DNA from 2 places in the Pseudomonas sediminis genome. Region 2 is predicted to be linked to the other one. Evidence: predicted binding sites of a transcription regulator. Region 2 holds the regulator's gene; the other holds the start of a gene.

Region 1 (3,394 bases), 1.3 Mb from region 2:
TCCAGGCGTGCTCCTTCAACCGCTCGGACACTTCACCGGATCTCGATTGGCTGTGCAGCCCGTCGAGGTGCGCTAATATAGTCGAATGTTTTCCCGATGGCAAATTTTTTTTAAAGGATTCATGCGCTTAAGAGCGCAGCGGGTTTTCCTCGTGCTTCTCGCCGGGCTGCTCGTCGAAGCGAATGTGGCCGAACAGCAGAAAACCCAGGGACATGAACAAGCCCAGGCCGAATAACAGCAGCACGCCGGATGGGCTGCGCAGGTAGAGGCTTTCGCTGAGCAAGACCGATGCCAGCAGCAGGCCGATAACGGCAAGCATATAAAGGATGGAATAGAGGGTGTTCATGGGCAGCTCCTTCGGTTCGCTGCTCACCTTAAGGGCCTGGCTTTGCGTTCGACCAATTGCCATCCGGCATCGCCGCGATAGGCAAAAGCACTGACCAACCAGTCAGCCGCGGCGCTTTACCAGAGCGCTGCGGCTGAGTACCTTCTGCCCACATTCGCCCCCAAGGCTCTAACAAGGAAAACCGCCATGAGCGACCTGATCAGCTACCAACTCGACGACGGCATCGCCACCCTCACCCTGAGCAATGGCAAGGTCAATGCCATCTCGCCTGACGTGATCGCTGCGTTCAATGCCGCCCTCGACCGCGCCGAGCAGGATCGCGCCATCGTCATCATCACCGGCCAGCCGGGCATTCTTTCCGGCGGCTATGACCTGAAGGTGATGACCTCGGGCCCGCAGAATGCAATCAACCTGGTCGCTGCTGGCTCTACCCTGGCGCGGCGCATGCTCGCTCATCCATACCCGATCATCGTCGCCTGCGCCGGTCATGCCGTGGCCAAGGGTGCGTTCATCCTGCTGTCGGCCGATTACCGTATCGGCGTGGAAGGCCCGTTCAATATCGGCCTGAATGAAGTACAGATCGGCATGACCATGCACCACGTCGGTATCGAGCTGGCTCGTGATCGTCTGCGCAAGTCTGCGTTCCACCGTTCGGTGATCAATGGCGAGATGTTCGACCCGGCTGGCGCGGTAGATGCCGGCTTCCTGGACAGGGTGGTACCGGCCGAGCAATTGCAGGCTACCGCTCAGGCGGTGGCGCAGCAGATGAAGAAGATCAACATGACCGCGCACAAGAACACCAAGCTGAAAGTGCGCAAGGCGCTGCTGGAAACCCTCGATGCCGCCATCGAGATGGACAAGCAGCACCTGCTGTAAGCACTCGCTAGCCCATAAATGAAAAGCGCCGCTTCCGTTGAGGTCGCGGCGCTTTTTTCTTTGTGCGTCTAGCCAGTTAACCCTCCGGCGTATGACGGTGCGCACGGCGCACCCTACGGATTAACCGGAGTAGTCCAGGGCCGTCCAGGCTCGGCTCAGGCCTTGTGCGAGCACGCAACCGGGCTTGCTCAGTTGCTCGTTGAAGGCGGCCGGCAACAGCGTGGTTTCACCTTCTGCAGCGCCATGGCGTTCGGTCAGCCACTGCAGCTTGCCGCAGTTGGGCGTTTCGATCACGTAACTGGCGGCTATGTTGGAGTGATGGCTGGGCAGTCGAATCACGTCGAGCACCGTGCCCACCTCCTCGACACGCTGGCCATCGGAGACCAGTACGGCCCAGGCCTGTTCGCCCTCGATCACCAGATAGGCACCGTTGGCTTGGGGTCGCTCGACCTGGGGCTGAGCGCAGCCGTACAGGAAGACCGATAGCACAATCGTCATCAACATCTGTTGCATTGCCAATTCTCCTCTCGCAAGGCGCCCGTTTTGTGGGCGGATAGGTCTGCAGTGGCCTTACTATTCACCAATACTGTTTATTTGTACAGTGCTTTTGAATTAGGCTTGGCATCACAGGTAAATGATCGATTGCACAGGAGCGCCATCATGCTGGACGTACTGCAGCTGAAACACCGAGTGAACCGAATGCCGCTGGAGCGGGTACGCGAGATGGTCGAGGAACTGCAGCTCGAGGGCATCGTCACCGAGAGCCGCACCCCCTTCAATCGTCAGCACTTCAACACCTGCTTCGCCGAGATCGAGGCGCTGCTGCAGCGCGCTGGCTACCATCGGCAACTGGATGTGGTCGGTTACCAGGGGTTGGCCTACGCGCTGTTCGATCCGGCTCGCTGGGAAGCCGTCGAAGTGTTGCGTTGGCTGCGCGACTTCGTCGAGGAGGCGCGCGTTCAACCAGCCTCCTGACGACCCAAAAAGGCTCAGCGGTGCCCGCTCATGCACGGCAATGGCTCAGAAACATGCAGAGCGAGCCGAGCGCGGGCTCACTTTTCAATCAGCTAAACGACTTCATAAGCAATATGTAACTTATTGATTTTTAATAGCCAGTAATTCATAGGCCAGCATCTTTATTGCGCCTGTCAGGCGCCGGATACCCCTGCTCGGCCGTCGTACACGAAAGCTGGCAAGCCCTTTGCTATGTCCCTGTCAATCATCCTGTGTAGCACGCCAACGGTGGCGGGCCGAGGATCACGGACAACGGCGTCCGTCAGGTCACCTTCCTCTCATCGAGGTGGCCTGGCGTACGCCGTTTTTTGTTTATGCGCCTGACAAGGATTAGATCCATGACTGATCGTGATTCGAACAAGCCCCTGGCCACCAGCCGCCGTAACTTCCTCAAGCAATCCATCGCCCTGGCCGGCGCCGTGAGCGGAATCGCCGCGCTCGGCCTGTCGGCGCCGGCTTCGCTGCGCAGCGCAGCCTGGGCAGCCGGCTCCGATGCGCCGGAGAAAGCCGCGCTTAACGTAGGCTTCATTCCCCTGACCGATTGCGCTTCAGTGGTGGTCGCCGCCACTCAGGGTTTTGGCGAGAAATACGGCCTGACCATCAATCCGAGCAAGGAGGCCTCCTGGGCCGGCGTGCGCGACAAGCTCAACACCGGCGAACTGGATGCCGCCCACGTGCTCTACGGCATGATGTACGGCGCCCAGCTCGGCCTGGCCGGGCCGCAGCGGGACATGGCGGTGCTGATGGGGCTGAACCAGAATGGCCAGGCCATCACCCTGTCCAAGCAACTGCGCGAAGCCGGCGTGACCAATGGCGCGCAATTGGCCGAACACGTGAAGAAAGGCGGTAACCCGCTGACCTTCGCTCAGACCTTCCCCACCGGCACCCACGCCATGTGGCTGTACTACTGGCTGGCCAGCGTCGGCATCAACCCGATGAGCGACGTGAAGACCATTGTCGTGCCGCCACCGCAGATGGTCGCCAACATGCGCGTCGGCAACATGGACGGTTTCTGCGTCGGCGAGCCCTGGGGCGCGCGGGCGATCTTCGACAAGATCGGCTTCACCGCCACCACCACGCAGCAGATCTGGCCGGACCACCCGGAGAAGGTGCTCGGCACCACCCGCGCCTTTATCGAGCAGCATCCCAATGCCGCCC
Region 2 (3,394 bases):
CCTCGACCTCCGGCTGCGCAGCCAGGTAGTCGATCACAGGTTGATCCAGGCCGGAGTAGTCGCGCAGTTCAGGCTTCCAGTAAGGATTGGGCAGGCAGCGTGCATCGAACACCAGATCGGCGTCGACCGGCATGCCACGCTTGAAGCCGAAGGACTCGACGAGAAAGGCGGTGCCCGTTTGCGTCTGGCCCAGCAGGCGCAGTTTGAGCGTGTCGCGCAACTGATAAAGGTTCAGTCGAGTCGTGTCGATCTTCAGATCGGCACGATCAGTGATCGGCGCCAGCAGCAGACTTTCGTACGCAATGGCTTCGGCCAGCGAGCGGTTATCGTTGGTCAGCGGATGGCGCCTGCGGGTTTCCGAAAAACGCTTGAGCAGCGTCTCGTCCTCGGCGTCGAGGTAAAGCACATCGCAGCGGATATTACGTTTGCGCACTTCTTCGAGCAGCTCCGGGAAACGCTTGAGCTGACTCAGCAGGTTACGTGCATCGATGGAAACGGCCACTTGCGGCAGCAGCATGTCGCTGTGCGGCAGGAAGCGCTCGGCGAGGTCCGGTAGCAGACCGGCCGGCAAGTTGTCGATGCAATAGAAACCGTTGTCCTCAAGTACATCGAGGGCGGTGCTCTTGCCCGAGCCCGAGCGACCGCTGACGATGATCAGGCGCATGATTATTGACCGTTCTGAATGTCCACGACGACCTGAAAGAGATCTTCGCCGCTGTTGGCCTGGCGCAGACGTTCACGTACTTCCTGGCGATCGAGCATGCTGGCGATCTGGCGCAACAGTTCGAGGTGCGCATCGGTTGCCGCTTCCGGCACCAGAAGTACGAACAGCAGATCGACCGGCACGCCGTCGATGGCGTCGAAGTCGACTGCCGTCTCCAGGTGCAGGACTGCACTGATCGGGGCACTGCAGCCAGCCAGGCGGCAGTGGGGAATGGCAATGCCGTTGCCGAAGCCGGTAGAGCCAAGCTTCTCGCGGGCGATGAGGCTTTCGAAGATGTCCTGGGCATCCAGGTCGGGCAGGTCGCGTGCAACCAGGTTGGCGATCTGTTCGAGCACGCGTTTTTTGCTGCCGCCCGGCACGTTCACCAGGGAACGGCCGGGGGTCAGGATATTTTCAAGTCGGATCATGGATAGGGAATGTCAGCGGGCTGTGGCACCTTGCAGGCGTTCGAGCTGCTTTTCCTTGTGCTTGATGAGTTGACGGTCGAGTTTATCGGCCAACAGGTCGATGGCAGCGTACATGTCCTGATGTTCGGCGTTGGCGACGACTTCGCCGCCGGCGATGTGCAGGGTGGCTTCGATCTTCTGCTTGAGTTTTTCGACCTCCATGGTCACCTGTACGTTGGTGATCTTGTCGAAGTGGCGTTCCAGTCGGCCCAGTTTCTCGCCGATATAGTCACGCAGGGCGTCGGTCACATCCAGCTGATGTCCACTGATGTTGACTTGCATACCGCTATCTCCTTGTTGCCTTGTGTAAGAGACGGAATCCATGAGAATCCGCCACCGGAACACGTTGGCTTGGAGGCAGGTCGCCTCCTTGGCCTACATCAGTCGCTTGCGTTCGCTGGAGGGCGCTATACCGAGGGATTCACGGTATTTGGCAACCGTCCTGCGGGCGACTTGGATGCCTTGTGCCTCCAGTAAACCAGCGATCTTGCTGTCACTCAACGGCTTTTTCGCGTTTTCTGCTGCGACCAGTTTTTTGATGATCGCGCGGATCGCGGTGGACGAGCATTCGCCGCCTTCGGAGGTGCTGACGTGGCTGGAGAAGAAATATTTCAGCTCGTAAATACCACGCGGGGTGTGCATGAATTTCTGCGTGGTAACACGTGAAATGGTCGACTCGTGCATGCCTACTGCCTCGGCGATGTCGTGCAATACCAGAGGCTTCATCGCTTCATCACCGTAGTCGAGGAAGCCACGCTGGTGCTCGACGATCTGGGTGGCTACCTTCATCAGCGTTTCGTTACGGCTTTGCAGGCTCTTGATGAACCAGCGGGCCTCTTGCAACTGGTTGCGCATGAAAGTGTTATCGGCACTGGAGTCGGCGCGTTTGACGAAGCCGGCATACTGCGGGTTGACGCGCAGACGCGGCATCGCCTCCTGGTTCAGCTCCACCAGCCAACGCTCATTGTGCTTGCGCACGATTACATCGGGCACGACGTATTCTGGCTCGCTGGATTCGATCTGCGAACCTGGACGCGGATTCAGACGCTGGATCAGGTCGATGACCTGGCGCAGTTCGTCTTCCTTGAGTTTGGTGCGCCGCATCAGTTGGGCGTAATCGCGGCTGCCGAGCAGTTCCAGGTAATCACCGACCACGCGCTGGGTTTCGTTCAGCCAGGGGGTGTTGGCGGGCAGCTGACGCAGTTGCAGTAGCAGACACTCGCGCAGATCACGGGCGCCGATACCCGCGGGTTCGAACTGCTGGATGCGGTGCAGCACCACTTCCACTTCGTCCAGTTCGATATCCAGCTCGGGGTCGAAGGATTCGGTCACTTCCTCGAGGGTTTCCTCGAGATAGCCGTCGTTGTTGATGCAGTCGATCAGGGTGGCCGCGATCAGGCGATCCTTGTCCGACATGGGCGCCAGGTTCAGTTGCCAGAGCAGGTGGCTGTGCAGGCTCTCGCCGCTGGACGTGCGGGTGGTGAAGTCCCACTCGTCATCATCGTTGCTGGGCAGGCTGCTGGCGCTGGTTTGGTAGATGTCTTCCCAGGCTGTGTCGACTGGCAGCTCATTGGGAATACGCTCGCCCCAGTCGCCTTCTTCCAGGTTATCCACCGTGGGGGTGGTTTCCTGGTAGCTCTCTTCCTTGCTCGGGGTCGGGGTGGCGCTCTCGGCGCCATCAGCCATTGGATCGCTGTTGTCGAAGTCGTCGCCTTCTTCCTGGCGCTCGAGCATGGGATTGGACTCCAGCGCCTCCTGAATTTCCTGTTGCAGGTCCAGGGTGGACAGTTGGAGGAGGCGGATAGCCTGTTGCAGCTGCGGGGTCATCGTCAGCTGCTGGCCCATCTTGAGGACTAGCGATGGTTTCATTGCAGACCTTAATTTACTGGCGAGTTACGCCTTCCACATCAGGGCGCCGAAGCGCCGCCAGGAAGCAAATTATATGCCTGATGTTGTCGATTTTGCCTAGGGGTTGCCATATTTCTGTCGTGAAATATCCGCAGGCCTACAGGCGGAACTCGTGCCCCAGGTAAACCTCTTTCACCGTCTGGTTGGCAAGGATGGTCTCGGCGTCACCTTCAGCGATTAGTTGTCCATCGTTGACGATGTAGGCGGTTTCGCAGATATCCAGGGTTTCGCGCACGTTGTGATCGGTGATCAGAATGCCGATGCCCTTGGTCTTGAGGTGATGGATGATCTGTTTGATGTCGCCAACCGAGATCGG

The links. The regulator sigma-54, encoded in region 2, starts transcription at its own class of promoters, with help from an activator protein. The targets are predictions, from matches to a motif close to ANTGGCATNNANNTTGCTNT.
Region 1: the regulator sigma-54 is predicted to act here: its motif matches at 2,411-2,430, upstream of AAEQ75_RS18840 (CmpA/NrtA family ABC transporter substrate-binding protein).

What each region holds. Positions count from the first base shown of each region.
Region 1 covers NZ_CP154631.1:4,012,956-4,016,349, reverse strand. The annotation lists tRNA gene AAEQ75_RS18865 (tRNA-Ser) at 1-37, opposite strand, end outside; gene AAEQ75_RS18860 (hypothetical protein) at 128-346, opposite strand; gene AAEQ75_RS18855 (crotonase/enoyl-CoA hydratase family protein) at 533-1,222, shown strand; gene AAEQ75_RS18850 (hypothetical protein) at 1,343-1,735, opposite strand; gene AAEQ75_RS18845 (hypothetical protein) at 1,883-2,197, shown strand; gene AAEQ75_RS18840 (CmpA/NrtA family ABC transporter substrate-binding protein) at 2,575-3,394, shown strand, end outside.
Region 2 covers NZ_CP154631.1:2,729,765-2,733,158, forward strand. The annotation lists gene rapZ (RNase adapter RapZ) at 1-664, opposite strand, end outside; gene ptsN (PTS IIA-like nitrogen regulatory protein PtsN) at 667-1,131, opposite strand; gene hpf (ribosome hibernation-promoting factor, HPF/YfiA family) at 1,144-1,452, opposite strand; gene AAEQ75_RS12870 (RNA polymerase factor sigma-54) at 1,546-3,039, opposite strand; gene lptB (LPS export ABC transporter ATP-binding protein) at 3,176-3,394, opposite strand, start outside.